DNA from 2 places in the Alteromonas sp. G4i35 genome. Region 2 is predicted to be linked to the other one. Evidence: predicted binding sites of a transcription regulator. Region 2 holds the regulator's gene; the other holds the start of a gene.
The links. Region 2 encodes FNR, which switches genes on or off when oxygen is low (the NO sensors DNR and NnrR bind a similar motif). Its sites were predicted from a motif close to TTGATCTAGATCAA; they were not measured.

Region 1 (16,127 bases), on a different contig from region 2:
TCATAGGATCTTTTGCACGGAACAAGAAGCGAACTCTGAAGAGTACAAGCAGTTTTGGCGTGGACTAGCGCAAGGACAATTAGAGTCGGGGCGTTATAAGCGTATCGACAGTCGAGGGAACGAAGTTTGGCTTGAAGCGTCGTATAACCCCATACGAAATGAGGATGGCAACCTTTATAAAGTGGTTAAGTTTGCAACCGTAATCACTGAGCAAATGAAGCGGGAGTTCGCCATTTCCGAAGCCGCCAACGTTGCATTCAACATTTCGCAAGAAACTGGAGAGCAAGCTCGTAAGGGAAATCAAGTGCTCGATTCTACGGTTAAGGCGATGAACGAATTAACGAAACAGATGGGCAATGCGAGTGAAGGTATAAAGGACCTAGATGAGCAATCCCAAAAAGTTGCGGACTTGGTTAAAAGTATTAGCGGAATTGCCGATCAAACTAATTTATTGGCGCTTAACGCTGCTATTGAAGCTGCACGTGCAGGCGATCAAGGGCGTGGTTTCGCGGTGGTTGCCGATGAAGTCAGGCAGCTAGCGTCGCGAACCAGTAGCGCAACTGAAGAAATCGTAAACGTCGTCGTAGAAAACAGAAAGTTAACAGAAAATGCAGTTCAGTTAATTGAAGCGGGTCAGGAAAAAGCGCGCGAAGCCTTAGAGTATTCAACGCAGTCAGGCAAAGCAATGAGCGAAATCCAAAGCGGTGCCAATGAAGTGGTAAACGCTATCGGGCAATTTACTAAACGCCTCTAGAAAATTAGCGACACAATCAGACGGCTTTAGTCATTGGCCATATTTGTTCAACCTTGGTATCTGCTTTCGCGCACCAAGGTTGAACACCCCCCCTGTTTTGGTGCACCAAAACGAATTCATTCTCACTTTTCTCTTACCTCAATAGTGTAAATGTTCATAAATTTTAATGGCTTACATTTCTGGCACGATGGGTGCTAATTAATCCGTGCAACAGCAACGTTGCTGTACAAAGCAACGGGTGCAAACACAAATGCGATGGCAGAGTGGAGTGCACAACACTTACCATAGGGTAAACAAATAGGATTCAGCGGAGAACGGTAAGGAAGCATCATCATCTCCGGCATTTATGGCAAGTGCATAATAATAAAAAATAAAGATGGTTTTATAAGCTAAAGCTTTTAATAAACCTCCCTTAAAGATGAGGTGTGTGAGCGGGAATTCCTGACTTACCATTAACAACTTGATGCGTTTGTAAGAACTCCGATATTACAAACACGGCAACGAAGCCCACCATGCTCGACGGTTAAACGTCGTACGCTGGTGGGTTTTTTTTTGGCTACGAGGAACACGTATGACTGGGTTAAAGACAACATCACTGCTAAAACGCTTTCGAACGGCGAGTGCTGGAGTATGTGCAGCACTTGCCGTCTCTGTAGCAAGTTTTTCTGCGAGTGTGGCAGCACAAGCGCCAGCGGTAGGCTGGCCTGAGAAGGAAGAACTTAAGTTTGGTTTTATCAAGCTCACTGATATGGCACCGCTTGCTGTGGCGTACGAAAAAGGCTTTTTTGAAGATGAGGGCCTCTACGTTACATTGGAAGCGCAAGCTAACTGGAAAGTGCTGCTTGATCGCGTAATCGACGGCCAATTAGATGGCGCTCATATGCTGGCTGGCCAGCCCCTTGGTGCAACCATTGGCTTCGGCACGGAATCGCATGTGGTAACAGCGTTCAGTATGGATCTCAATGGTAATGGAATTACCGTTTCTAATGAAATTTGGGACAAAATGAAGGCCCATATTCCACAGGAAAATGGCAAGCCAGTTCATCCTATTAAAGCTGATTATTTAAAGCCAGTGGTTGATGAATACCGCAATGCTGGAAAGCCGTTCAACATGGGAATGGTATTTCCAGTTTCTACACACAACTACGAGTTACGCTATTGGCTTGCAGCAGGTGGAATTCACCCTGGATATTATGCGCCGCATAAAGGTGATACTGCGGGCCAAATAGACGCTCAGGCACTGCTGTCAGTCACCCCCCCACCGCAAATGCCAGCGACGATGGAAGCCGGCACCATCTATGGCTACTGCGTAGGCGAGCCATGGAATCAACAGGCTGTGTTTAAAGGTATTGGTGTACCTGTGATCACCGACTACGAAATTTGGAAAAATAACCCTGAAAAAGTGTTCGGCGTAAGCCAAGGCTGGGCTGACAAATACCCAAATACGCACATTCGCGTGGTTAAAGCCCTCATTCGTGCGGCAATGTGGCTGGATGAGAATGACAATGCTAACCGCCCTGAAGCGGTAAAGATTCTTGCCAAGAGTAACTACGTAGGTGCGGATGAAAACGTACTGGCTAACAGCATGACAGGTACTTTCGAATACGAGAAAGGTGACAAGCGCGACGTACCCGACTTTAATGTGTTCTTCCGCTACAACGCTACCTACCCCTATTACAGCGACGCTATCTGGTATCTCACACAAATGCGCCGCTGGGGCCAGATTTCAGAAGCAAAGTCTGACGATTGGTATAAAGAAACAGCTAAAAAAGTCTACAAACCTGAGGTTTATGCTCAGGCAGCTAAAGCACTAATTGCCGAAGGTAAAGCTAAAGCGTCTGATTTCCCTGAGTTTGGAACGGAAACAGGCTACAAACCGCCTCAGAGCGAATTCATTGATGGCGTGACGTTTGATGGAAGCAAGCCTAACGCTTATTTAGAGCAATTTAAGATAGGACTTAAGGGCGACACTGTACTGTAAGTGTCAGGTTCAATGGCCCCGACTTCAGTTCTAACTAGGGCGGGGCATAAACCGCGCAATAGCGCACATCATGTGTCAGGAGCAAGCAATGAGCAAGATGACAACCATTCTTCGCCTTCCATCGTCGCCGTCAAACGCCAACTCTTTGTTGAGCCGTTTATATCAATCCACGCCTGCGTTGCTGTTGCCTGTTATCGGCTTGCTAATGTTCTTGGCGATTTGGAATGGTGTTGCAAAAAGTATCGACACGTCGCTGGGGCAGTTCCCAGGGCCAGCACAAGTTTTTGAGCAGGCCGGTGCGTTAATTGACGAGCATATTGCACAGCGTGAAAAGGCGGATGCATTCTATCAACGTCAAGAAGCAAGAAATGCAGCGCGTGTAGCGCAAGACCCCACTTATCAGCCAAAAATCAGAGAGTTCACCGGTGCGCCCACCTTCTTTGACCAAATTTGGACAAGCCTTTACACCGTCATGGTGGGGTTCCTTATTGCATCGGTTATAGCGGTTCCTGTGGGAATATTATGTGGTTTAAGTAAATCTGCCTACACTGCAATAAATCCGCTCATCCAGTTGTTCAAGCCAGTTTCACCACTAGCGTGGCTGCCGCTGGTGACTATGGTAGTAAGTGCCCTTTATGTCAGCGATGACCCAGCGTTTTCTAAATCATTTGTCACCTCGGCCTTTACGGTTTCGCTTTGTTGTTTATGGCCAACTCTTATTAACACCGCTGTAGGCGTTTCTAATATTGATAAAGACCTAATCAACGTAAGTAAAGTATTGCGTCTTACGCCCTTTGCTCATCTCACCAAAATAGTACTTCCATCTTCTATTCCCATGATTTTTACGGGACTTAGATTGTCGCTGGGTATTGGCTGGATGGTACTGATTGCAGCAGAAATGCTTGCCCAAAACCCGGGTCTAGGAAAGTTTGTGTGGGATGAATTTCAAAACGGTAGTTCGGAGTCGCTAGCGAGGATCATGGTCGCAGTGCTCACTATTGGCGCTATTGGCTTTGTACTAGACCGCTTAATGTTATCAATTCAGCGCGCTGTAAGCTGGGACAAGTCGAGCGTACTACGCTAATTTTGAGGAGAATTTTATGCACACTAAACACTTAGAGTTAGAGCAGGTGGGTATCGACTTCCCCACACCGAAGGGGCCATTTACTGCGCTTCAAGATGTGAATCTTAAAATCAGTAAAGGTGAATTTGTGTCGTTAATTGGCCATTCGGGCTGCGGTAAATCAACGGTGTTGAATATCGTCGCAGGTCTACATCAAGCTACTACCGGCGGCGTAATTTTAGATGGCGCAGAAGTGAAGCAGCCTGGACCTGAGCGCGCAGTAGTCTTTCAAAACCACTCTTTATTACCTTGGCTTACGGTATACAAAAATGTTGAACTGGCCGTGAAATCCACCATGCGGGGCAAGAGTAAAACCGAGATGCGTGACTGGATCATGCACAACCTAGAGCTTGTGCACATGACCCACGCCCTTGATAAATTACCCAGTGAAATATCAGGTGGTATGAAACAGCGAGTAGGCATTGCGCGCGCATTGGCAATGGAACCAAAAGTGCTGCTAATGGACGAACCGTTCGGTGCGCTAGACGCCCTGACTCGCGCTCACCTTCAAGACTCGCTCATGGAAATTCACGCTGACTTGGGCAACACGGTTATTATGATTACCCACGATGTGGATGAGGCGGTATTGCTATCTGACCGCATTGTTATGATGAATAACGGCCCAGCGGCCACCATTGGCGAAATTCTAGATATTGAGTTGCCGCGTCCACGAGATAGATTAGCTCTTGCAGATAACAAGCAGTACAACCACTACAGACATGAAGTCTTAACCTTTCTTTACGACAAACAAAAGAAGGTTGAAACCGTTTCGTCACGCGCAAACCAAGCGCCAACTACTAACAAACAATCGCAACAACAAGCAAAACCCAGCGGGGTGTCATCTGAAAAAAAAGACGCTAAGAAATCAGATGCCGCCTAGCTTTATCGGCACCTGACTAGGGCGGAAGCCTTTTCCGCCACCAACCAAAACCAGTACTTTTCAACCGGCATTCTAATGCTGGCTGGGTAAGTGTTGACTAATAAAAACCAATACCGATAGGGAATACACATGAACACGTTACAAAACTTTGGCATCAAGATGCTGGCGGCTTCTGTTATGACAGTACTAGGCGGCAGCGTAATGGCTGCCGATATTCACGCCGCCCTTAGTGATTCAAAAGCATGGGCGGACCTGAATTTACGCTACGAATCTGTTGATCAAGACAATGCATTAGAAGATGCAAGTGCACTGACGTTGCGCACCCGTTTAGGATTTAGCTCGGGTAGTGTTAATGGCTTCTCGTTTACCGCCGAGGTTGAAGATAGCCGCATTGTATTGGGGCAAGATGAGTTTACCGTAGGGCCAACGGGCTTTAACGTGGGTGAGTACTCGGTCATTGCCGACCCTGAAACTACCGAAGTTGACCAAGCTTTTATTCAATATAAGACGGATAATTTTACCGCCAGAGTAGGACGCCAAGTAATTACACTTGATGACCATCGATTTGTAGGCCACGTTGGCTGGCGACAAGACCGCCAGACCTTCGATGCAGTAAGCGCAAAATATGCGGCGACCGACAATCTAGCGCTATTTTATAGCTATCTGTACAAACGCAACCGTATTTTCGCAGAAGCGGCAGATTTAGATTCTAAAGATCATATTCTTCATGCCACCTATACATCTAAAATCGGCAAATTTGTGGCTTATGCATACCTATTAGAGGTGGACAACGACACGGATAACGCGTTGGACACGTATGGCGTGAGCTACGATGGAAAGATGAAAGGTGAGAGCGTGAGTTGGGCTTACGGTGGTGAGTTTGCCACGCAATCAAGCGAAGCTGGCGCGGGCGAAACGGCCACCGACTTTGACGCCTCTTATTTAAATGCGTATGTCGCAGCCACGTTTTCTGGCGTGACGGCTAAGGTCGATTACGAAATACTAGGTTCTGACGATGGGTTGTACGGGTTTGCAACGCCGCTAGCTACGCTACACAAATTCAACGGTTGGACTGATCAGTTCTTGGGCACGCCAGCACAGGGCTTAAAAGATCTTAAGTTATCTCTATCAGGTGGGCTAGCCGGTGGTAAATGGCTTTTGGCTTACCACGATTTCAGCGCTGACGACAGCAGTAACGGTGCTGACGACTTAGGCAGCGAAATTAATGTACAGTATACGAAGAAGTTTGCAGGTAAGTACAATTTTGGCATTAAGTACGGTACTTACGATGCGGGAGATATAAAGGTGGATACCAATCGCTTCTGGATGTGGATTGGTACACGCTTCTAATTACAACGTCCTATTACACCGTTGTGGTGTGATAGATACCTTAGGTCTGGCTGAGTCGTTATTGACTTAGCCAGCCTTTTTCAACAGCCACATCAAGCTGCTGCATAACGTAGTCCCACAGCGCCGGTGCGCAAGACTTTAAGTGGGCATTACGCTTTTCAATTTTCTCTCTTGCAATACCGTGGCGTTTCCAGCTTCCCCCGTTGTCCTTCATATTTTGAAAAACGGGAAGTACGCGGTCCATTGATTTGGCAAATTCCGCATCAGCGGTTTCTGCAGCTTCAAATTCAAGCCATAGCTCGAGCATTTCATTATCAAGTGGACTCGGCAATAAACCAAAAATGCGCTTTGCAGCGGCTACTTCTTTTTCGGCTTGTGCGTCATGGTCGTTTGGATGATTGAAAGCAAACATATCGCCTGCATCGATCTCCACAATATCGTGAATAAGGATCATGCGAATGACGCGTGTCACATCGATGGGTTTTACCGCGTACTCGCTTAACATATTGGCCATTAGCGCAACATGCCAGCTGTGCTCTGCGGAGTTTTCTTGTCGATAGTTATCACAGGGAAGGGTGATTTGACGTTTTACCGCTTTTAGTTGGTCAAGTTCACAAATAAAGTCAGCGAACTCGCTTACAGCATACATTGGGGATTCTCCAAGGCGTAAAAATGGGCGCCTGAGCGCCCATTTAATTATTCAAAGTATAATGAGTGGCTAAATTATTAACCAAATTATTTCTGTTCAGATAACCACACGATTAGATCTGCGATATCGTCAAAGGTCATGTCAGCGGTAAATGTAGGTTGATATTTACCGTTGATGATGAAGCTTGGCACACCAGTTAAGTGCTCACGATACTCATCAATTTGCTGTTGATTCTTACGTACCATGCTATTTACGCCAAAGCTTTTAGCCATTTTATCAAACTCTTCACCGTCTACACCGTTCACAACGAAGATATTGCGAAGGTCTTTCAAACCGGTGATAGATGCACGTTGCTTGTGGATATAGTTAAAGATTGCTGCATTCATTGCGTCTTCTTGCTTCATCGCGCGAGCAATTAGCATGGCTTTAGTCGCATCGTCCTGAACTTCAGGTCCAGTGAAGCGCATAAAGTTAACGTGTACTTTATTGAATTTAGTACCGTCGCTTTTCTTTTCTTTAATTTGTGCAACGATTGGCTCGAACTGGAAGCAGTGAGGGCACCAAAATGAGAAATATTCTGTAATTACTGGCTTATCTGTAGCTTCTTTATCAAGCACAGTATAGTGAGTACCTTCTTTCCATTTGGACGCCGGCTCTTGAGCGCAGGCTGTTAGTGGCAAAAGCATTGCCATGACAAACATTACTGCAAACTTTTTCATGGAATATAATCCTATGTTCAAAAAACTATTATCGATAATGAGATTATCACAGGCTTGTTCGCTTAACTAGGACCTGTTCTACTTCAATGCCTTACTACGCGATAAGCTCACTAAAAAACACGATTCAATGGCAAGGTAACCCATCGTGTAAATGCAGTACTGTAAATACGGCATGATGAACAGAATCTGAATCAACAAACCCTAACAGAAGCCTAACAAAAAGGGCTATACCCATGTATAGCCCTTCATTGTTTGTTGATTGCACGTTGAGTTTTGCCTTTAAGCAACGCTCAACAGAAGGTTCATTAATGTTACATCACTTACATGCTGTAGTTAACAAGAAGCAGAGCTCGGCGCTCTTGACCAGCATAACCCACGATGTCTTCGTAATCGGTATCAAACACATTGTCGACTTTCAACGAAACCTGCCACTGCTTATCTATCTGATAGCCCAAATTAACGGTTGCAAGCGTATAGGCTGATAGCGCCAATGTCTGAGACGGTTCAGGGTAAGGAGAGAAGAAGGTGTCGTAATGGCTTCCTGTGTAAGCTAGCTTGGTATAGAAGCTGAACTTCTGGGTTCCAAAGTCAGTGTTATAGGTTAATGACCCTTGGTGTCGGGCACGACGCAGTTCAGTGGTGGTTATACCATTGTCGGTTTGTTCCGCATCAAGATAACTATACGCTGCGGTAAAATCGCCGTAGCCACTGTCCCAGCTAAGCTCCACATCAATACCTTCTCGAGAGCTGTCGCCATCAATATTGTCTGCGCTATACGCGCCCAAATCTGACACATAAACAAAGCCATTGATTTCGTCTTCAAGGTCGGTTGTGTAGGCACTGATTTGTGCTGACAGTGACTTCCAGTTTGCTTTAACGCCTACTTCCCACTCTTCACTGGTTTCAGGCTCTAAGTTTGGATTACCGATGAAGCTTGCAGGGAAGTAGCCAAAGCGCTCGGTGAAGGTGGGTGTTTTAACGGCTTTGCCATAGCTGGTAAAAACTGCGTAGTAATCGTTAAGCTGCCAAGTAAGGCCGCCGCGATAACTAACGGCATTGTCAAACTCACTGTTATTGTCGAATCGTGCGCTTAGTGTTGCGGTTAGTGATTCGGTTAACTGTCCGTTTGTTTCGGCAAATACACTATAAGTGTTGTCGTGCTGTTTCTGGTTCGGATCGCCAAACGCAATTGGACCACGTTGGTTAAAAAGGCGTTGGAGATATTCAACACCACCAGCGAAATCCCAGTTGTCGATAGTGTAGAAAGCTGTCCAGTTTAACTCTATACGTTCACCGGTAGTGCCACCTGTATCTGCACCAGACTCTGTGTTGTCGCTTTCGTCTTTACGATAATGCGCACTTAGCGCAGCGCGATAACCGGTATTTTCTGGGGCAAACTCCCATCTTAATTTAGCACTAAGTTGTGAGCCATCCGTCACGTTGTTTGAATCAGCGGGGAGGCCTGTCGTAACAAAGTCAGTGCCGTCGTAGTCATTCTCGTATTGAACCGTGCGAAGGTTAGCAATTAACGTATGTTCAGACGTTGCAGCATAATTAATATTAATGCCAGCGGTCATGTTGTCGTAGCCATCATCTTCGTTACCTACACGAGATACGTTGTCGCCGTCGGTGCGAATGTAGCTGGCGTATGCTGAAACACCCACGTTATCGCTTTGCGAACGCGCGTTCATGCTGCCCTGTAGCGTACCTTGTGTGCCAACGCCTGCAGAGAAGTCTACGTGTGATGCATTATCGGTAAACTGACCAGATTTGGTGGTAATGCTTAATACACCACCGATAGCACCACTGCCCCATCTAGCGCTTTGCGGGCCACGCAAAAGTTCAATGCGCACCACGTTGGCGCTAGTTAGATGAGCAAGGTCAACAAGGCTTCCTTGACCTACATCGTTGGCGACAACGCCATCAATTAAAACAAGCAGGTGGTTTGTTTCACCGCCGCGCACGCGCAGCTCTGTTAAGCCACCAGGGCTGCCTGACTGAGACAAGCTTACGCCAGGTAAGCCGCGAATTAAATCGGTAAGTTGAAGTGCGCCCGAAGCTTTAATGTCGCTTTCAGTTAGCACCGATACTGAGCCAGGAAGTTTAGTTAACGAAATAGGCAAACGCGTGCCTGTTACCGTTAAAGTTTCAATGTCTTGGTCAGAGTTTTGGGCAAAGGTAGCTGTGCTTATGCACGAGATAACTGCAGCGCTTAGGGCTGCTTTAGTAAAATGTGTACGCATGGTTTTTATGTTGTCTTTGATGCGCTCCACCCGAGCACATGATTAGGGAAAGTGTACGTTTTTTGCTTATTTTCGAATGTGAGTAAGCAAACGACACCATGAAGTACAGGCCGGTATCCGGGCTTACTCACCACTACCAAGTATGTAATGGCTCTTTTGCCTTCCCATCTATTGGTGTTTAGTTACGCAGGAGCGCGCATAAACGTATAAAAGACAGTGGCGTATGAAAAGAAAACGACAATGCGTTGAGTTTACCGTTGCGGGGGCAGCATCAGCTTTTCACTGATTTCCCGTTTAACCCTTGTCACCGTAGTTAATATGGCGTTAGACAAGAGCACCTACACGCCATCGATTATATCGAAGTTAAAAAGTGATAGCGAATACGGTTTCTTATACCTTACGCTTTTTCGTAGTTACTATATGGTTATCGAAATCGGTCATCGATGCCGATTGTGGAAAAAGCGTAAGGTTTTAGGTGTAGAGGTCGACTCAATAGCCCAATTTCAGTGGAGGCTCTTGAAGTGCAGACAGTTGCTCTTTTAAGGCAAGAATTTGACCTTCCCAGTATTTGTCTTCAGCAAACCAGGGGAATGCACGTGGAAAAGCAGGGTCTTCCCAACGGCGGGAAAGCCACGCCATATAGTGCACCATTCTCATTGCGCGAAGGGGTTCAATAAGCGGCAGTTGTGCAGTATCAAACGAGTGAAACTCCTCGTAAGCTTCAACCAGAGTATCGAGCTGTAATAGCTGTTGCTGACGGTCACCGCTTAACATCATCCACAAATCTTGAATAGCGGGCCCCATGCGGCAATCATCAAGATCAACGAAGGTCGGACCGTCGCGCCATAGTATATTGCCTGGGTGGCAGTCGCCGTGAAGTCGAATACTCGATGTTGGCTTGTAAGCTTTTTGGGTGGCTTCAATCACAGGATTAAGTATGGCGAAAAAAGCTGTTTTTAAATGCTCTGGCAATAGTGTGCTTTGAGCAAGAACTTGCTTTGGCTCGTTGAGATAACTTTCAATATCAATCGAAGGGCGGTGCGTAAAACCTTTCGCTGATGCAACGCGATGAATACGGCCAATAAAGCGTCCCATCCATTCAAGTTGATCAAGGTTGTCATTTTCGAATTGTCTGCCGCCGACCGACGGGAACAACGCAAATCGGTAGTCAGTCTCAGCTACGGTGTGATGGTGCAGCGTGTTACCGTTTATGACCATAGGGGCAGCCAACGGGATTTCGTTTTCAATTAGCTCGGCGGCAAATTCATGTTCCTCAAGAATTTGAGCATCTGTCCATCGCCCAGGACGATAGAATTTTGCCACATAGCGTTGACCGTCTTCAGCCAAAAATTGGTAAACGCGGTTTTCATAGCTATTCAAGGCAAGTAGACCGCTTTGAAGAAAAATGCCCTGGCTTTCCAGGGCATCTAATATGGTGTCTGGACTAAGCCCAGAGAAAGAAAAATCTGTCATCGATAAAGGAACTTGGTTGGTTCATCAACAGTAACCGTTTCTCCATCAATAGTGGTCGTTACGCTGATAAAAATATCGGTAACCGTATCTTCCAGATTATAGGCGTCGGTTGCAACCGAAATTGGTGTGCTGTATACCGCACCGCCTTCAACCGTCACTGTTTGTTCACCAATGTACTTGTAGTCAGGCAGACCTTTTACAGCAATTGTGTAGGTTTGTGCTTGCTGTGTTTTGTTAAGCACTTTTATCGTATAAACGTTCTCAATTAGGCCTTCGTTGGTTTCACGATACAGTGAGTTTCTATCGCGAATAATGTCTACTTCAGTGGGGCTGCGCATCCAAATATTGGCAAACAGTAAGCCAATCATGACCACTAAAACCACAAAGTAACCAATTAATTTTGGACGTAAAATGTGAGTCTTACCGCCAGCAAGTTCTTCTTCCGAAGTAAAGCTTATCAGGCCTTTAGGGTAACCCATCTTATCCATAACGCCGTTACAAGCATCAACACAGGCACCGCAGTTTATACATTCGTATTGTAAGCCGTTTCGAATGTCAATTCCGGTTGGGCATACCTGAACACATAAATTACAGTCGATGCAGTCGCCCAATCCCTTTTCCTGCACTTGTTCGTGACTGAGTTTACGCGGGCGTGGGCCGCGTTGTTCACCACGTTTTGCATCGTACGATACAGTAAAGGTGTCTTTGTCGAACATGGCAGACTGAAAGCGAGCATAGGGACAAATGTGCGTACACATGATTTCACGCATGTAGCCAGCGTTTCCGTAGGTACATACGGCAAAGAAAATCACAGAAAATCCTGCCCAGAAGCTGGTGTCGAATGTCACGAAATCAATAAACAGGGCATCAATGGGTGTGAAGTAACCAACAAAGGTTAAAGCGGTGAGCAGTGCTACCAATACCCACGCAGTGTGTTTAGCGGTCTTTCGCAGGAATTTATCTGCATCCATTTTACGTGCGTCTAGCGCTATACGTTTATTTCTGGGGCCTTCGAATTTCTCTTCGAACCACGTATAAATGTATACCCACGTTGTTTGAGGGCACATAAAGCCACACCACACACGACCTGCGAAAGTGGTGACAAAGAACAAAGCAAAGGCAGATACAATAAATATGTAAGCCAGCAGCGTAAGATCTTGAGGCCACAATGTCAGTGAGAAAATGGTGAATCGCTGTTCACCAATATCGAGTAACACCGCCTGATGGCCGTTGTACTGAATCCATGGAATGATGGCAAAGAGGCCCAAAAAGAAAAGGCCAAACATTCGCCTGAACGTCTCTAGAGGACCTTGCACAGCTCTCACATAAATACGGCTACGAGAGTCGTAGCGCTTACCCTCAGGACTGCCTTTGGGTTTATGTACTTTTACCGGCGTAACGGTCTTAACCGGTATTTGTTCATTCATAGCTTAACCTTATGTGACATTTCAAACTGCCTGTGCAGTATAACTGCGTTCAAAACGTCATATTTAATGTAGATCAATAATGCGGCGTATGGTGTATCTTTTTAAAGTTTCAGTCAATACTGAAACTTCAGAACATTAATTGTTTTTTGCTTTTTCCCCTTTATTTTAAGCAAGTCTGTAAATAGTTAAATACAGATACATGAATAACGAGGATTAGTATGACGGACACTTACTATTCGACGTTCAACAACGGTGATTAAGCTTTATCTACTATACATGAGTATAGTTTGCTGTATTTACAGATAAACTGAAATCACACTACTATCATCGATAATAATGTGGTCAATTGCCGTTTAAATCGTGTACAGTGAGCATTGTGAAAATGTAGATTGGCAACGGTAGTTGAGCACGTGCGGTAAAAGCGCTTAAACACTTGGCGCTATCTGTTGTAAACGTCTGTCGAAGTTAGCTGAGAAGTCATGTTAAGGTTTTTTATCATCGCTGCTGAAATTATTGTTCTGGTAATTGTGTTGCGATCTCCCTTTGTTCAGTATCTCTTTGAAGATATCCAAAACTCTGTGTCGGAATGGCTAGTTTCAATTGCAACCTTGCCCGAACGAGAAGAACTGAGTAGTTTACAAGACACAATTAATATTCAATTAAGCCCTTTAAAGCCTTACCAGCAGGCGTATGTTCAGCAAATCACCGCTGACAGTGCAAGCGTTAAACGTTTTTATCACACCTATTGTGAAAAGGACGATATAAACCCGAACTTTACGGGAACTAAACGCGCTCAACTATGCCTAATCATTAAGCAGTCGCCAGTTATGCAAATAGCAAGGCGAGACTAACCGATTCTATCTGATTAGGTTAAAGCTAAACGGTCGGTATTTGCCATACGCAATAGCGTTCCAATGTCTCGCAAAATCCACTGTTAAAACGGCTGTATTTAGGAGCATAAAAGTGAATAAATTACGTACTTTTTCTTGTTTAGGTTGTGCCACTGCGGTAGGACTTCTTGCTGTTTTCGCTCCCACCCACGCGGCAGAGGTAAAGATTACTTGGGAAGAACCTGAAACGTATAGCGATGTTAAGCCAACTAATGAGTCTCGCAAACGCTTTCGCGAACGTACATTAGAAGATCTGGAACAGCACATTGTCGAGTTAGCCAGTGATTTACCTGAATCACAAGTGCTTTCAATGACCGTAACTAATGTGGATTTGGCAGGGCAGGTATGGCCTAGTCAGTTTGTCGGGTTCGGATCAGGTGGTGGAAGTGATGTCCGCATTATCAAGCGCATCGATATTCCTCGAATGACGTTTAGTTACTCTTTGACCAACGCTGATGGACAAGTCATTTTAAGTGGCGAAGATGTAAAACTTAAAGATATGGACTTTATGGATTCGACAATTCGCCGCAACAGAACTGAGTCGCTGACTTATGAAAAGGCGATGTTGAACGATTGGTTTGCTGATACGTTTTCGGCGCAGGTAGCGGTGAACAATTAATGCCATTGTTCATGAAATACTAATAAAAAAGGTCACGTGTAGTGACCTTTTTTGTTTTAGCCCCACTGCTGTGGGCTGTGACGATGAATTACTTACAAGTAATCGAACTCGTTGCCTGATATAGCAAGGGTGCTTTCAGGGCCAGCTTTGTAAGCTGCTTTGTGTGCATCGCGACGCACTAGGATACGTTCGATGTAAAAGTCGCGTGTCTTCATCTTAGACGCTGCAAGTACTGCGTTACCTGAAGTTTGGGCTTTGTCAGCCATGCTATACCACAGTACCCCAATCAGTGAATAGGCGCTGTACGCCAAATAATCACAGGCAGCTGCCGCAGCAGTGGTTGCATCCATACCTAGACAGTCAGCTGAAGAGGCACGCCAGTCATCAAGAATACCCTGCGCCAGGCCTTTAGCTTCACCATCTTGAATGTCGCTAACTAAGGCGTTAAACGCATTGTACGTAGCTTCCATCATTTGTCCGCCATCACGGGTAAGCTTTCGGCCAATAAGGTCCAGCGCCTGAATGCCGTTGGTGCCTTCGTACAGCATGGCAATACGCACATCGCGCATTAGCTGTTCCATACCCCATTCGCGAATAAAGCCGTGACCGCCAAACACTTGCACGCCTAAGCTGGTGGTTTCAAGGCCCATATCAGTCATAAAGGCTTTGCAGATTGGGGTTAAAAACTGAAGTACCTTGTCGGCATCTTCTTTTTCTTGACCTTCACCTAGCTTCTCTACATCCATAAATTTGGCGTAGAAAAGCGAGAGTGCACGGCAGCCTTCAATCAATGATTTTTGCGTAAGTAACATACGCGCTACGTCAGGTTGAAATACAATTGGGTCTGCTTTGCCTTCAGGGTTTTGAATACCCTGAGGTGCGCGAGACTGAACGCGTTCACGAGCATAGGTCAGCGCGCCTTGGTAAGAGGCTTCTGCCGCTCCTAAACCTTGCAGGCCTACTTGGAAGCGTGCATCGTTCATCATGGTGAACATACATGCTAGGCCTTGATTTTCTTCACCTACGAGGTAACCCGTTGCGCCATCAAAATTCATCACACAAGTCGGGCTCGCTTTGATCCCCATTTTGTGTTCGATGCTTCCCACTGACAGACTGTTTGCCTCACCAGGCTCATTGTTGGCATCTGGAAGGAACTTAGGCACTAAGAATAAGCTTATTCCCTTCACGCCTTTAGGTGCATCTGGCAAGCGAGCTAGCACAAGGTGAATAACGTTCGAGCTCCAGTCCTGATCACCAGCGGTAATAAATATCTTGTTACCTGTTACTTTGTAACTACCGTCACCTTGTGGCTCTGCTTTGGTGCTAAGTAAGCTCAAATCGGTTCCCGCATGAGGTTCGGTCAGGTTCATAGTACCTGTCCACTCACCACTAATTAGCTTGGCAAGATAGATATCTTTTAATTCTTTACTGGCGTGCTTAGTAACCGCAAGTGTCGCGCTTTCTGTAAGCATGGTGGTTAAACGCCAGCTTAAGTTTGCCGCGTTTAGCATTTCGTGAACAGGCACAGCCATGGTATACGGCAAGTCTTGCCCGTCGTACTCGGCAGTACCTAACATCGCATTCCAGCCGTTTGCCACGTACTCCTGATAGGCATCAGCAAAGCCTTTAGGCGTGGTAATTTTGCCGTCTTTTAGCGTACAGCCTTCTTCATCACCTTCACGGTTAAGTGGTGCAACCACGTCCAGAGCAAACTTTGCGCCCTGTGCAATAATTTCATTAGCCAGTTCGCTATCAAAGTCGCTGATACCGAGCTTTTCGTAGTGAGCATCAAGTCCAAGCCAGTCTTTTAATAAAAACTGAAAATCAGTTGTAGGGGCGTGGTACAGAGGCATGGATGACTCCTTTTTCAAACAAGTGTTTTAATTTTGCCTATTATAGTCACAAAAAGCGTAGTCCGAATAGTCCGTTAAAGGAAAGTTAATAATAAATTTGGGTGATGTATTCACTGTAACTGGCTGGGAAAGGTGAGTGGGCTATTAGCTAAAAAGCGTGTGAGTG
Region 2 (16,127 bases):
ACTTAGATAGTGAAGGAAGCGATCACACTACAGGTCTCCCTCACAGTATGCCTTCTGCAAATGACCTTGCTATTTATCTTGGTAATCAGGGCATAACAGCGAATACACCTATTACGGTATACGATACCCGTGGAATATATTCTGCACCAAGAGTGTGGTGGATGTTAAAAGCGTTGGGCCACCAAGATGTTTATATATTAAATGGCGGACAGCCTGCATGGGAAAAAGCAGCGCTGCCGGTTTCAGAACAACAACAATACGGAAAATTAACCTATCAAGCTACGCCTAGGCCTGGTTGGTTCGCAAATTCCGGTGCAGTACTTCAGGCAATAAATACTGAAGCACAACTTGTTGATGCGCGCAGCGCGCCGCGATTCAAAGGAGAAGTGTCAGAGCCTCGTGAAGGAGTACGTTCAGGTCATATGCCTGGTGCGTTTAATATTCCTTTTGACACCTTACTCAAAAGCGGGCATTTTTTGCCAGTTGAGCAGCTTAAGCCTGTTTTTGACCGCGCTAATATCGATTTACGCAAACCCATTATTTGTACGTGTGGTTCTGGCGTTACCGCCTGCATAATTGGAGTGGCGGCATTATTGTGCGGCGCAACGCAGGTTTCAGTATACGATGGCTCTTGGTCAGAGTGGGGCGCTGATACTCAATATCCTGTGGTCAAAGGTATGTAAAGAGTCGCGGCTTTTAACTAAGTAAATATACAACATGCTAATCGTATAATTAGCGCTATAACTACAGAGTAAGAACAACCTGATGCCATCTGATCAATCTCTACCCAATATTGTTATTCTTACCGGTGCGGGTATTTCCGCTGAATCTGGATTAAAGACATTTCGGGATAATGACGGCCTTTGGGAAAATCATCGCGTAGAAGAGGTGGCCACCCCAGAGGCTTTTGAACAAAATCCTAGCTTAGTTTATCGCTTTTACAACGCTCGACGTGCGCAGTTACAGCAAGACGACGTGAATCCTAATGCAGCGCATGAGGCGCTGGCCAAACTTGAGAAAGCGTTCGGTAGCAACCTGATGTTGGTTACTCAAAATGTGGATGACTTGCATGAGCGCGGTGGAAGCCAGTCTGTTTACCATATGCATGGCAAGCTGCTATCTGCGCGCTGCGCTATAAGCCAGCAGACTTTTGACTGGAGTGATAGTTTTGATCACACCACTAAATGCCCGTGTTGCAACAGAGTAACCTTACGACCGGATATCGTGTGGTTTGGTGAAATGCCCATGTACATGGAAGAGATTTACGATGCGCTTTCAAAGGCTGATGTGTTTATTGCCATTGGCACATCAGGTAATGTCTATCCTGCCGCGGGTTTTGTTCAGATCGCTAAAGAAAGTGGCGCACACACCATAGAGGCAAATTTGGAGCCGGGCGTAACTAATACATTGTTCGATGAATCGCTAACAGGCCCTGCTTCTCACATCGTCCCACAATGGGTTGATCAATTAATGTCAAAGTACGCGCTGTAGGAGGCGCATAACATGCAGTATATGAATGAGTTTCTTACCATTGCGTTGGTACACCTTGTGGCTGTTGCTAGCCCAGGGCCAGATTTCGCGGTGGTTGTTCGAAACAGCGTGGCCTATGGCAGACGTATCGCCATGTACACCAGTATAGGGATTGGCTTAGCTATATTACTGCATGTGGCTTACTCGTTAGTGGGGCTTAGTGTGGTTATTGCAACTACTCCATGGTTATTCACCACATTTAGCTATGCCGCCGCAGCTTATTTACTGTACCTTGCGTTTGGTGCGCTTAGAAGCGGGCCTGTAAAGCAGGACCAGGCAGTTAACGCTGAAAAGAAAACATCCCACATATCTGCAAAGCGCGCAGTTTGGATGGGCTTTCTCACAAATGGACTAAACCCAAAAGCAACGCTATTTTTCCTCTCATTGTTTACTGCAATTATTAGTATTGATACTCCATTTACAGTGAAACTTGGCTACGGTATCTATTTAGCTATAGCTACTGGACTGTGGTTCTGTTTTCTTTCATACCTTTTGAGCACCAGTAAAGTAGCTGAGCTTATTGGTAAAAAAGGGTATTGGTTAGACCGTGCGATGGGGGTGCTACTCGTCGGTTTAGCTGCGAAATTAGTACTAGGTTAACGTTTGTTTACCTTACAAACAGGCATTTGTTTTTGTGAATTGGTATAATCGCGCCGATTTTTCAAAAAGATAAGAGAGTTGTGTGAAAGACGTAAACCAAGACCGCCTGAACAATACGTTGTCTAAACAGTATCAATTTGATACCAAAGGTCTATTGCGCCGCGCTGCCGGTTTAACAAAGGCAAACTTTTCATCATTGCTGCAGGGAAGTGTTGTTCTATTTTTGACGTTTGTCGTGTTAGGTGTATTTGCTCAGCAGTACATCACAATAAATGACGATGGGACCTATGTATTCGAGCATCAGTCTATCATAGAAATTGTTGCAATCTGCATCGTTGCCCCGCTGTTGACGGGGTTGTATATGATGGGCGTTTTTGTTGCCCGCGGCACTAAAACTTCAGTATTTACCGTTTTCCAGTTTTTCCCCTTGATATTTTTGCTGGCGCTAACTCAGCTAGTGAACAGTATTCTTGTTCAACTTGGTATAATGTTGCTTATTATACCCGGCGTTTATTTTTATTTAGCCTCGTCCTTTTCACTTATGTTGGTTGCTGACAGAAAGTTAACGCCAATTAGCGCGATCATCCTGTCGTGTCGCGTATTTAATGCATACTGGGCTCAAATCGCCAGCATATTTGGTGTGTTCTTTTTACTGTTTGTGTCGGTGCCATTAACGCTGGGCTTTTCACTTATTTGGGTATTACCTTTTTATTTTAGTATGATGGGCTTGCTCTATCAGGAACTGATTGGCGAGCAGGGAGTAAGCACGGAAGCATCTGAAAACGATGTGAATGAGTCTAGCTTCGATGCATAAGCGTGAAACCTTTAAAATTGTCCTCATTACGTTAGGCGTATTGGCGGTAATCGTCATTAACGCCATAATTTTTACTGAGGACGAACCGGATATTTTAGATATACCGCAAACGGTTGAAGCTAAAAAGCCGGTGCCTAACTTCTCTGCCTATACAGATGTAAAAGAGAAGAAAGAGGCATTTTTTAACTATTTACGTCCCGAAATAGAGAAGCAGAATGCGTATCTACTCACGCTTAGACATTACGTACAAACCTTATATAGAAAGGCGTTAGCTAACGAAACGCTCTCTGAAGAAGATATGGCAAGGCTTGAATGGTTAGAAGAGGAATATCGAGTTAAGCCAACGCAGCCGCTAAAATCAAAATTGCTAGCTTTGCTACAAAAGATTGATGTTCTACCAGCCGAACTCGTGCTCGTGCAAGCCGCGAATGAGTCAGCTTGGGGCACCAGCCGGTTCGCAAGAAAGGGCTATAACTTCTTTGGCTTATGGTGTTTCTCTAAGGGGTGTGGCTTTGTTCCTAACCGTCGAAACGATGGGGCATCTCATGAAGTTGCCAAATTCGACAGTTTGTCGCGTGCAACGTACACCTACATGCGAAATTTAAACCGCCACGACGCGTATGCGGATTTAAGAGAGATCCGCAGCCGACTGCGTGCAAACCAAATTCCTATAACTGGTGTTGCGTTAGCTGAAGGGCTAATGAATTACTCTGAGCGAGGAGCCGCTTATGTTGAAGAGCTTCAAACTATGATCCTATTTAACGAGGAGTTTTTATCCGAATGATACGCGCTGCTTTATTTTTTGCTTCATCTCTGTTTATTGGTGTAGGCAGTTCTTCCGTTGCTGCTGAAACGATAGATGTTGAGTACAGCCGTTTCTATAGCCATGTTAAAAAGCTGGATAATGAAGATACCCAAGCACTTCAGTTTGCATTCGGGTTTGTTCGTGTTGGCGAAGGGCGTTTATGTGAAGTTAACGGAGCGTCTATCGTAACCGATAAGAAAACAATGCCCTTAGAAGTGAGTGGTGAAGGGCGATTCACGGTGCCTACTGAAAAGGCCCTGAAACTTGCCAACGCACTGGTTCGCATCGATTTAAACGAACGCGCGAACGTGTGTGATATGTCGGTACAACTTGAAACCAAGCCGGAATATCTTAAGCAGTATTACACAAAAGACGACCTTACGTTTTTGTATGGTCAGTACGAAGCTTTCTTTAATGAAATGGGAAGTTTTTTGTCTTTCATGATGCCTTCGGTAAAGGGCTTGATGATTCAGTTTGATGACAAGAATTTAGATTTCATTACACCACAAGGTGTGCAAATCAATAACGGCGTATTGCATCTAGAACAAGATTGGATCAACGACGCAAAAGGCTTAACACTGCCTCATGCGCCGCTACGTGTTACCGCTATGGCTTCAAGCTAAATGCATATTTGGGATTAGGTAAGAAGCTGATACCTTATTTGCTCTGCTAAACGCGCGATGGTCTCTTCGCCCTTCGCGCATAGCTCTTCGGCTCTGTGGAATTCCATAATACCCACGTCGGTAAGCTGAGGCTCAATAAGAATGTCAGGCGGATCGCCAGCCAAGCGTGAGCGTGTGACGCGAGCTTGAAGTATCTCAAGTGAACTGCTCATCACGCTCATAATTCCCGGCGGGTTTCGCTTGTTCACTTTAGCGGGGACTTCGGTCAACTCTTCTTCCACTTTTTCAATCACATCAGAAGCAATGCCTTCTTCAGTCTTTACATTGCCAGCCGAGACGCTGTCTTTTTCATCTTTTTTCTCTAGGGCTTTTTCTTCTTTGTTGTCAGGGGAGAACCATTGGCGTAGTACGTTTTGACTCTTTGTAAAAAAGTCCTCAGTTTTGCGCTGGTTTTCTTCATGATCTTGTCTCAACTTTTCAAGACGAAGTGGTCGGAAATCGGCGTTAAGGTTAACCGCGATTACAAAATCGGCCCCTAATTGGCGACATAAGTTCACCGGTACAGGGTTTACAACGGCACCGTCTACCAACCAACGATCACCGTGTGCTACGGGCGCAAAAAGTGCGGGAATAGCGCAGGATGCTTGAATGGTGTCTCCAATAGGACCAGAGTTAAACACCACTTCACGGCCTGTATAAAGGTCGGTAGCCACAGCCGCAAATGGCTTAAGCATGTCTTCATAAGTCGATTCACAAAACTCGCTTGCTAGTTTGTCGAAAACCTTCTGTCCGCTTGCAATGCCGCCGCGTCTAAGTCCTACGCCCATAAGAGCAAGTACCTGCCAGTCGCTGAGGGAACAGGCCCACTCTTTCAATCCTTCCAGCTTGCCACTTGCGTAGGCAGCACCAACATAGGCACCAATAGAGCATCCCGCTACAACGTCAATTTTTACGCCGAGTTTTTCTAATGCTTCAATTATGCCAATGTGAGTCCAGCCCCTTGCGGCACCGGCACCTAGCGCAAGTCCAATTTTCATTTACTTAGGTTCCATAATGTTTATTACTTCAATAGTATTATCTTCATCACTGAAGTCCGTACTATTTTCTGTAGTGAAAGAAGGTTCATCGAACCCGATATCACCGTCTTCTACCGGGCCTTCTTGTGTAGCTATAGCTTTAAAATCATAAAGGTTGCTGTCGATTAAGTGTGAAGGCGCTACGTTTTGAAGCGCACGGAACATCGACTCTATACGACCTGGGAAGCGACGGTTCCAGTCTTGTAGCATAGCCTTTATGTTTTGGCGCTGTAGGTTTTCTTGTGAGCCACAAAGGTTACAAGGAATAATCGGAAATTCAGCGGCCTGAGAATATTTCTCGATGTCTTTTTCTGTGCAGTACGCCAATGGACGAATAACGATGTGTTCACCGTTATCGCTGACTAGCTTTGGCGGCATAGACTTAAGCTTGCCACCATGAAACATATTGAGGAAAAACGTTTCTAGCATGTCGTCGCGGTGATGACCTAATGCAATTTTAGTCGCACCTAACTCTTTTGCCGTGCGGTACAAAATACCACGGCGCAAGCGAGAACAGAGAGAGCATGTTGTCTTTCCCTCTGGAATTTTGTCTTTAACAATAGAGTAGGTGTCTTCTTCTACAATTTTGTAGTCAACGCCAATGCTTTCTAGATATTCAGGCAAGATATGTTCGGGGAAACCAGGCTGCTTTTGGTCAAGATTAACCGCAACGATATCAAAATGAATAGGCGCAATCTTCTTTAAAAACAATAAAATATCTAGCATGGTGTAGCTGTCTTTACCGCCAGATAAACACACCATTACTTTGTCGTTGTTTTCAATCATACCGAAATCGCCAATGGCTTTACCCACATTGCGGCGAAGTCGTTTCTGAAGTTTGTTGAAGTTGTACTTTTGCTTACTTTGCGCAGCATTTAATGGCGACGCGTCAGCACTGTTTGTGCCTAAACTCATAATTAACTAGCTTGGTTTGTGATAAAGCCACCATTATACATTAAAGCGGCTTTTCGAGACCATGCTTGTGAAGTTAAATTTGTTGGTGACATACCGTGTTGGCCGCTAAGTAACGGAAAACACGGGCTATGCGGTACTGATGAAAAGATTACACCGACAACGGCGACACAAATCCATCTGGCTTAATAGCAAGCACATCGCAATTGAGTTCGTCGATCACGTGTTCTGCAGTGTTACCAATTAGGGCCGCTGAAATGCCCACACGGCCAACGGTACCAATAACAACCAGCTCTGCATCCAGTGTTTTTGCCACTAGCGGGATGACCTTTTCCGGAAGGCCTTCTCTTACTACGCATTTGTTCTCAGGAATACCGTACTTTAACGCGTGACTACGCATTTCTTTTAAATGATGATTTTTTACCGCGTCGTGATAGGTATCGGGGTCGAACTCAGGCACTTCTATGGCGATATTAAGTGGTGTAGAAGGGTAACTGTTGACCAAATTTACGCTCCCTTTCAATAAAGAGGCGTAGTCGTTAGCAATGAGGGTGAGCTTATCGTTAAGTGCGGCGTGCTCATCGTCTTCACTGCCTACGTTTACTGCAGCAATAATCTCTCCTCCTTCTGGCCAGTCGTGCTCTTTAACGAGCAATACTGGCCGAGGGCATTTACGCATTAAATGCCAGTCGGTGGGGGTGAAAATAACAGAAGCAAGATCGTCGTGCTTTTTGGTTGCCTTTACCACTAAATCTATCTGATTGTTTAGGGTGTAGTAAATAATCGACTCATACGCACGATTATTCCATTCTACAACGATATCAGTTTCAGTGAATCCTTGTTCTCTTAAGTGGGTGGCAAGCCATTTTGCATGCTCCTTTGTAACTGCATCGCGCATTGACTCGCGCTCATCCGGGCTAAGCATGGTCGTCATATCATAAGATAAGTCGTATACCACCATCATTGCGGTAACTGAAGCGCCTGTTTTTGAAGCGAGTTCATAAGCACGGCTCAGTGCAGGTTGGTTATCGCGCTCGGCATCTACCACGGCCAGAATTCGTTTACACTCAATCATAACGTCCCCCTAACTACGAAACTTAGTAGCGGCTGTCGAAATCGAAGCTTTCTAATACTAACTATAAACGACATTGGGAAAAACGTAAGTTGTTTTAGATCAAGAATTTTACGAGGCGACCATGAGTGAACGTACCTAATTGAATATGGAGCAACCGGCGTGGCGCTGAAAGGGTAGATAGGTGGCTAACACAGGTTACAAAAAAGCGCGCTTAGTGCGCGCCTTATTTAACACTTAAAAAGGACTAACCGCAGACAACGCTAGGGCCGTTAAGCGCCGCTAGTTTGGTGTTTAGCCTATCGAAATCCAAAATAGTAATAAGCTTGCCGTCTACCTTTATGATGTTGTCTTTTTGAAAACGGCTTAACAGACGGCTAATCGTTTCAATCGTTAATCCTAAATAGTTTCCAATTTCGTTGCGCGTCATGGTTAAGTGGAATTCTCTATGGGAAAAGCCACGCTCTTCAAAGCGTTGCGACAGGTGTGAGATGAAATACAGTAAGCGCTCTTCTGCAGTTCGCTTGTTTAAAAGCATGATCATGTCGTGATCTTGTTTTATTTCAGCGCTCATGAAGCTCATGATCTGGTGGCGTAGCTTTGGAAATTGCACTGACATTTCGTCGAGGGTCTCGTAGGGAAGCTCACACACCATGGCAGTTTCTAACGCAGAAGTATAGCTTTGGTGTTTATTCTCTCTTAGTGCATCGAAACCGATAATATCACCAGGAAAGTGGAAGCCGGTAATCTGTTCTTCACCTTCGGTATTAGTCACAAATGATTTGAATGAACCGGTTCTCACTGCAAATAGAGAACGGAATTTATCACCAGTTTGAATCAGCGTGTCACCTTTATGAAGCGGCTTCTTGCGTTCAATAATATCGTCAAGAGACTCGATTTCTGTTTTGTTTAACGCCACCGGTAAACACAGGTGACTGAAACTACAGTTTTGACAGTGAATAGAAAATTGGCTTCCTTTGCTCATAATGCACGCTCTCTAAAAGAATACCCGACAATAATACACCCATTTTTAAACGATTGCGCCATGAATAAGATAAGCTGCATATATTGCCATTATTACTGCAATAATTTGTCTAAAATGGTTATGTTGAAAACTTTGAACAATATATTGGCTACCAGCGCTTGCGGCGAGCAAGGTGGGTAATGTACCCAAACCGAAGAAGAACATAATAGCAGCGCCTTCTAGCGCGTTACCCGCCGCGAGAGACCAGGTAAGTGTGGAATACACCAAACCGCAAGGAAGCCAACCCCAAATAAAACCATAAGGCAACGCACTTAAAGGGGTCTTAAATGGCAAAAAGCGTTTTGAAAGCGGCTGGACTTTGGAAAATAGGCCTTTACCCGCATTTTCCAGCACTGTTAAGCCAGTCCACCACTTACCCAAATAACACGCCAGTAGAAGCAACATGATTCCGCTAAGTAGGGAAAGGGCATAGTTGGCAAGAGGTATATAATCTGCTGCAATTTTTCCAAGTGCCCCGGTTATTGCTCCGGCGATGGTGTAGCTCACTATACGTCCCATGTTATAGGCAAGGGTATAGGGTAGTGCTGAAGCGCCTTTAGGGGATACCATCCTTAGCGCAGCGACAATTCCACCGCACATTCCCACACAGTGAACTCCACCGGCTAAGCCGATAAGAAAGGCAGAGAAGTAGTTAATCCCTTCCATGTGGCGCTTGGCTTTTGTCTACTTTACTGTCTTGAAGTTGCTTGCGTTGCTCAGCTAGCTTTTTTTCTTCTGGCGGAAGATCATCGTCAAACAGTATGCTATACCCTTGGCGATCCAAATCTTCAAATTGATTGGTTTTCACCGCCCAAAAGAATATCACGATAGCGACGGCAACAATGATGATGGCGATTGGAATTAATACGTAAATAATACTCATGCTATTTGCTCAAAAGTCGCGTTGAGTTTGTGACCACAATGATACTGCTTAACGACATACCAACAACAGCCATCCACGGTGAAAGTAGGCCTGATACGGCGAAAGGTAAGATCAAAACGTTGTAACCTACCGACCAGCCAATATTTTGCCTTATTTTTTGCTTCACTTGGTGCGCAGTTCGAATAAGTTCTGGTACAGAAAGCAGCTGATCGCCAAGGAGTATCACGTCGGCCGCAGTTTTAGCCACGTCTGTGGCATTACCCACTGCAATTGCCACATCAGCGCTGGCAAGAACTGGAGCGTCGTTAATACCGTCACCCATCATCATCACTTTCGCGCCAGATTGCTGCATAGCTTGAACGGCTTCGTACTTTTGCTCAGGTGTTAGGCCACCTTTAGCGGTCGAAATTGGCAATGGTGCGGTAAGCGCATTAACGTTTTGCTGTGTATCACCACTTAAAACGGCGAGAGTATGACTTGCAGCTAATATATCGAGAGTTTCTTGCGTATCTTCTCTTAGTGAATCCTTTACTTCATACGCCGCCATAATACGCCCCTTAACCGTGAGAAACACGTTAGCTGAAGGGAAAGCTTCAATGAGTTTTAGCTGTGATTCGTGAACGCTGAATGCTGCAGATCCCATAGAAAACAACGTGTCATTGATCTCACCGCTGATACCACCTCCTGGCGTAACGGTAAAATTAGTCACTTTGTGTACCGTGTTATCGATGGCGTCAGCACTACCGCTAGAGGCAGAAATCTCGCTTAGGGCTACACCGTCGCTAAAGGCTTTGGCAATCGGATGTTCAGAGCGTGACTCCAAAGCGCGCGCAATTGATAGCGCACTATTACTATCCACACCGTCAGCGTACCATGCATTTGAAATAGTAAATTTGCCTTTTGTGAGCGTGCCGGTTTTGTCTAATGCGATGGTGTCAATGTCAGTAATTTGTTCAAGCGCATCGGCCCGTTTTAGTAAAATACCTTGTCGGTTTAACTTTGCCATAGCGCAAGTTAACGCTGATGGCGTAGCCAACCCTAGTGCGCAAGGACAGGTTGCAACCAGCACCGATATGGTGATCCAAAATGCCTCGTCGCTACCCTGATACGCCCAAAAGCCATAGGTTGACGCCGAAATCAGCAATACCGCGGTAACGAAATAGCGAGAAAAATTATCGGCTATCTGCGCTGCTTTAGGCTTACTCGCCATCGCACTTGCTTGCAGTCGTACAATTTGATTTACCAGCGCATTTTTAAGGGTCTGCGTAACCGTAATGGTTAGCGTACCATCTTGACAAACCGTGCCGCCGTAAACCGGGCTACTGTTCGACTTACGCACGGGGTTAAACTCGCCGGTAAGCATTGATTCGTCAACCGCTGCGTTGCCGTCGGTTACCACCCCATCAATGGGGACTGTTTCACCAGGCTTCACCAGTACTACGTCATCAATTTTTAGCTGCTTAGCCAGACACTCGGTTAGGCTGCCATCCGGATTTAGTTTGGTCGCTGATACGGGCACATACTGCATCATATTGGCAGAGATCTGTGCGGCGCGATGACGACTGCGATGTTCTAAGAATCGGCTAAGTAACAGCAGAAAAATAAACATACAGATGGATTCGAAATACACTTCACCTTGCTCTAATACTGTAGAGCGAATTCCAGCAATGTAAGTACCGAATATGGCGAGCGTAACGGGTACGTCCATATTAACCGTTTTGGCGCTTAGCGCTTTAGCGGCGCCCACATAAAAGGTGCTGCCTGAATACAGCACCACTGGTGTAGTAAGCGTAAGGGCAACCCAATAAAAATATTGGCGGGTCTCTAACTCAATGGCGCCGAACCAATCAAAATAAAGCCCAGTCATCAGCATCATAACCTGCATGGTCATAATGCCTGCTAGGCCAAGCTTTTTTAGAAAGGTCTTCTGTTCGCGTTTATAACTGGCTTCGTGTTCGTCGGGGTGAAATGGTGACCCAACATAACCAATGCGTTTTAGCGTAGATAGAATTTGGCTAAGCTTAATTTGAAACGGTGACCAAGTGACTAAAGCGCGGCGCTCTTGTACATTTACCGCAACTTGCTTTATTCCTTCTACTTTCGACAACTGCTTTTCGATAAGCCAGCCACACGCAGCGCATGTAATACCTTCAAGGGTCAACTGAATCTGTTTGTCCTGACCTTCTTCAAACACGAACTCTTCTTGAAGGGAAGGGTCGTCATAGACTTTTAGCTTATCTAACGTTTCTAAAATACTGTCGTCAGATTTTTGCGCCGGTTCGGTTCTAAACTGGTAATAGTCTTCAAGGCCGTTGTTAACGATCGCTTCAGCTACCGCTAAGCAGCCAGGGCAACACATGTCTCGTTGTTGCCCTAAAATGACAGTAGTAAATTTCCCATTGTCTGGACTCGCTATAGGCAAGCCGCAATGGTAACAGTCGTGCTTCGTCATTATGGATTGAATTTCATTTTGCCAGTGTGGGGCAGATAGACCGTGTTTTGAATTTTCCAGCTATCATCAATCGGCGTCAGCGATATGCGCCATTTACCGTCAAGGTTTTCTTCAATAAAGCCGCGATAAATACCGTTAGCGTCGCGACTCAATAAAACGCTAACATCGCGCTCTTCTAGCGTTACGTGATAGAAACTTAATTTAACCGCGTTACCTTCTTGAGGAATCCCCGAATGAAATTGCAGCGCTATGCTTCCATCTTCAATGGTTAAATCAGTGGTGATATTCATGCGGCGGGCTATGGCTTCTTTGTCCAGACGGGCATTAATTGCTTTTCCTTCTTTGTAGTAGTCGTCTACCACCAAGCTATCTTCCGTAGAAATAGCAAGGTTTAATAACACGCCACCCATGATGAGGGTAATGATAGGAACGGCAATTAAAAACCAGGGCCAGAACTCTTTATACCAGGGTCTATTCATCGAAATCTTTTCTCGTATTTACTTCACTAACAACATATTTATTTTTACTTCCCCAACTACACGTAAAGCCGGCAAATAATGATAAATATAGTGTTGGCGAGACATGTTAAACGTGTACAAAGAATGTTCGCATGGCACTCTCTATACCGCTGTATTTTCTCATAAAAAAAGCCCCGTAGTAACGAGGCTTTTTAAGATATTTAATGATTTAAATCATTAATCATTTGAAAGGCTGTATACATACGCTGCAACAACGTGAATTTTGTCATCACCCAAGGTTTTCTTGAATGAAGGCATTACACCGTTACGACCGTAAGTAAGCGTTTCTGTTACCGCTCTGTGGCTGCCGCCGTATAGCCAGATATTGTCAGTAAGGTTTGGTGCACCAAGTGCTTGGTTACCTTTACCGTCCATACCGTGACAAGCCGCACACGCTGCGAAACGAGCTTTACCTGCTTCTGCAAGCTGAGGGTCCACATCGCGACCGCTTAAACTAAGTACGTAGTTAACCACTTCTTCGATACCGTCTTCACCCATAGCATCTAGCCATGCTGGCATAGCTGCTTTACGACCAAGCGTAAGAGTTTCAACGATTTTCGCACCTGAACCACCGTACAACCAGTCGTTGTCCGTTAGGTTAGGGAAGCCGCCATTTTGACCACGTGCATCAGAACCGTGACACTGAGAGCAATTTTGTAGGAACAAACGCTGACCTACTTTATTTGCTTCTGGGTCTTTAGCCAGTTCTTCAACAGGAACTTGTGCATACGCTTCGAAGATCGGATCGAACTTCTCGGCAGCGAAATCTAGTTCACGGTCATATTCTACTAGGTAGCCTTGCTCTTTAGCATCAATACGCGCCTGAGCTGACTCTTCTAGCGATTGAATATTTTGGTTAGAGCTCTTCCAACCCAAAATACCTTCATACGCACCTAGGCCAGGATAAAGCGCTAGGTATAAAAAGCCCCAAACGATGGTCATGTAGAACATAATTGTCCACCAGCGAGGAAGTTGGTTGTTCAACTCCTCAATACCATCAAATTCGTGGCCCATTGACTCACCTTCAGCTACGCCAGTCTTGTTAGAAAGGCACCAGCGAAGAAGGAAGTAGCAACCAATGATTAACCCTAGGGTTATCACTGAAATCCAAATTGTCCAAAACATACTCATGAGTTCGAGACTCCTGCTAATCTTCTTTTGATTTTTCTTTTTCTTCGTCTGCAAACACTAGGTTTGCAGCTTCATCGAATTTTTTCTTGTTGCGGCTGCTGAACGCCCACCATACAACACCGATGAAGCTTACAAAGACGATGACAGTAAAAATGCTGCCTACAATTCCCTGGTCCATATTATTTCAAATGTGTGCCAAGAGATTGTAGATAAGCAATAAGGGCCTGCATTTCCGTTTTGCCCTGTACTGCCGCTTTCGCACCCGCGATATCTTCGTCGGTATACGGAACGCCAAATCCACGGAATACTTCCATTTTTTCAGCTGTTAACTCGCCATTAAGCGTGTTTTCCGCAAGCCAAGGGAAACCTGGCATATTCGACTCTGGTACCACGTTACGAGGATTAAGCAGGTGAACTCGGTGCCATTCGTCGCTGTAACGACCACCAACACGTGCTAGGTCAGGACCAGTACGCTTAGAACCCCAAAGGAAAGGGTGCTCCCATACTGATTCGCCAGCAACGCTGTAGTGACCATAACGCTCTGTTTCAGCGCGGAATGGACGGATCATCTGGCTGTGACAACCTACACAACCTTCACGGATGTAGATATCACGGCCTTCAAGCTCAAGCGCGGTATATGGACGTAAGCCTGTTACCGGTTCCATGGTTTGCTGTTGAAACATCAACGGCGTTATTTGGACCATGGCACCGAAGCTGATAGCGATAAGGATTAATACCGTTAACAGACCGACGTTCTTTTCAATTAACTCATGTGCGTTTTTCATTATTCGTCTCCTTTACTACGCCGGCTGAGTCGCTGGGTCTGCAGCGATACTGCCTTTAGGTGCACGAACGGTTTTCCATGTGTTGTATGCCATAACAAGCATACCTGCTACCACGAAACAACCACCAATGAAACGAACCACATAGAAAGGCTTAGACGCTTCTAATGACTCAACAAAGCTATAGGTTAACGTACCGTCAGCATTTACTGCACGCCACATTAGACCCTGTAGTACACCAGACATCCACATTGCTACGATGTATAGAACAACACCGATAGTTGCGAACCAGAAGTGTACGTTAACTAGCTTGGTGCTATACATAGCGCGCTGACCGAATAGCACTGGAATTAAGTGGTAAATTGAACCAATTGAAACCATTGCAACCCAACCTAGAGCGCCAGAGTGTACGTGACCAATTGTCCAGTCAGTGTAGTGAGACAGTGCATTAACGGTCTTAATTGCCATCATTGGACCTTCGAAGGTAGACATACCGTAGAAAGACAACGAAACAATTAGGAAACGCAGTACTGGGTCGGTGCGAAGTTTATGCCACGCGCCAGATAGCGTCATAATACCGTTAATCATACCACCCCAAGATGGAACGAATAGGATAATAGACATCACCATACCTAGTGACTGAGTCCAGTCTGGTAGGGCAGTGTAGTGAAGGTGGTGAGGACCAGCCCAGATATACAGAGAGATAAGTGCCCAGAAGTGAACAATTGAAAGTCTGTATGAATAAACCGGGCGACCAGCTTGCTTAGGTACGAAGTAGTACATCATACCAAGGAAGCCCGCAGTCAGGAAAAAGCCTACCGCGTTATGGCCGTACCACCACTGCATCATAGCGTCTACTGCGCCTGCATACAGTGAATACGATTTAGTGAAAGATACCGGAATAGCCATGCTGTTACCAATATGAAGAATTGCAACAGTTAACATGAACGCGCCTAAGAACCAGTTTGCAACATAAATGTGCGAAACTTTACGGATTACTAGGGTTCCGAAGAAGTTAATGATATAAGCGACCCAAACCAGTGCCAAAAGGATATCAATTGGCCATTCTAGTTCAGCGTATTCTTTTGAGCTGGTTAAACCCATAGGCAGGGTGATAACAGCTAAAACGATAACGGCTTGCCAACCCCAAAAGGTAAATGCGGCAAGTTTGTCACTGAACAGTCTTACCTGGCAGGTACGCTGAACGATGTAGTACGACGTTGCAAATAGCGCACAGCCGCCGAAGGCAAAAATAACGGCGTTAGTGTGCAACGGACGCAAACGTGAGAATGTTAGCCATGGTGTGTCAAAGTTAAGCATAGGTGCAAATAACTGCGCGGCAATAAATACCCCTAGGCCCATACCAATGATACCCCAGACTATGGTCATGATGGTAAATTGCCTAACTACTTTATAATTGTAGTCAGGTTGTGCTTGGCTTATTTCACTCATTTTAATGAATCTTCCACTTCAAATGAACTATGGTCTCCAACTGCCGGAATAGTACGGTCGAGACGTGTATCAGCTAAGGAATAACGCTTCACACCGAGCTCGGAAAGAGTAATAATTATTGTCTCCAAGCCAGTTGGTACGCGGATGATAAGGTTTTTAATTACAAAAAGATACCATAAACTACCTAAGCTTGATCTCCGTCAATGAAGAAATACACAAAATTTAAGAAATGCTAAATAACGATAACAATAAACGATCAAAAATTTTACATTCCCAGCTTCCATTAGTGGCTATTATTGTTGTAGCCGTGTGTGTATACCTTGCACATAAATTCCAGTCATCGGTGTTAAAAGACACTAGCGTAGTTAATGGAATAGGAAACAGCTGCAACTTTGTCAATGAAACTTGCGAATTCTTAATTGATGACAGGTTAGCAATTGCCACTTTTTCAGC

Region 1: the regulator FNR is predicted to act here: its motif matches at 12,663-12,676, upstream of ccoG (cytochrome c oxidase accessory protein CcoG).

The regions. Positions count from the first base shown of each region.
Region 1 is NZ_JBHNZD010000001.1:118,332-134,458, forward strand. It holds gene ACFI6L_RS00510 (methyl-accepting chemotaxis protein) at 1-754, shown strand, start outside; gene ACFI6L_RS00515 (CmpA/NrtA family ABC transporter substrate-binding protein) at 1,326-2,735, shown strand; gene ACFI6L_RS00520 (ABC transporter permease) at 2,824-3,819, shown strand; gene ACFI6L_RS00525 (ABC transporter ATP-binding protein) at 3,836-4,738, shown strand; gene ACFI6L_RS00530 (alginate export family protein) at 4,868-6,088, shown strand; gene ACFI6L_RS00535 (HD domain-containing protein) at 6,147-6,737, opposite strand; gene ACFI6L_RS00540 (thiol:disulfide interchange protein DsbA/DsbL) at 6,824-7,456, opposite strand; gene ACFI6L_RS00545 (TonB-dependent receptor plug domain-containing protein) at 7,777-9,699, opposite strand; cobalamin riboswitch at 9,791-10,056, opposite strand; gene ACFI6L_RS00550 (serine/threonine protein kinase) at 10,189-11,172, opposite strand; gene ccoG (cytochrome c oxidase accessory protein CcoG) at 11,169-12,599, opposite strand; gene ACFI6L_RS00560 (hypothetical protein) at 13,079-13,450, shown strand; gene ACFI6L_RS00565 (DUF3016 domain-containing protein) at 13,563-14,108, shown strand; gene ACFI6L_RS00570 (acyl-CoA dehydrogenase family protein) at 14,201-15,961, opposite strand.
Region 2 is NZ_JBHNZD010000039.1:1,643-17,769, forward strand. It holds gene ACFI6L_RS19030 (sulfurtransferase) at 1-683, shown strand, start outside; gene cobB (Sir2 family NAD+-dependent deacetylase) at 766-1,491, shown strand; gene ACFI6L_RS19040 (LysE family translocator) at 1,504-2,130, shown strand; gene ACFI6L_RS19045 (YciC family protein) at 2,213-2,944, shown strand; gene ACFI6L_RS19050 (glucosaminidase domain-containing protein) at 2,937-3,728, shown strand; gene ACFI6L_RS19055 (DUF2987 domain-containing protein) at 3,725-4,372, shown strand; gene ACFI6L_RS19060 (patatin-like phospholipase family protein) at 4,387-5,409, opposite strand; gene ttcA (tRNA 2-thiocytidine(32) synthetase TtcA) at 5,410-6,363, opposite strand; gene uspE (universal stress protein UspE) at 6,512-7,435, opposite strand; gene fnr (fumarate/nitrate reduction transcriptional regulator Fnr) at 7,680-8,417, opposite strand; gene ACFI6L_RS19080 (sulfite exporter TauE/SafE family protein) at 8,463-9,122, opposite strand; gene ccoS (cbb3-type cytochrome oxidase assembly protein CcoS) at 9,109-9,339, opposite strand; gene ACFI6L_RS19090 (heavy metal translocating P-type ATPase) at 9,341-11,791, opposite strand; gene ACFI6L_RS19095 (FixH family protein) at 11,791-12,270, opposite strand; gene ccoP (cytochrome-c oxidase, cbb3-type subunit III) at 12,487-13,440, opposite strand; gene ACFI6L_RS19105 (cbb3-type cytochrome oxidase subunit 3) at 13,457-13,618, opposite strand; gene ccoO (cytochrome-c oxidase, cbb3-type subunit II) at 13,620-14,225, opposite strand; gene ccoN (cytochrome-c oxidase, cbb3-type subunit I) at 14,241-15,674, opposite strand; gene ACFI6L_RS19120 (hypothetical protein) at 15,904-16,127, shown strand, end outside.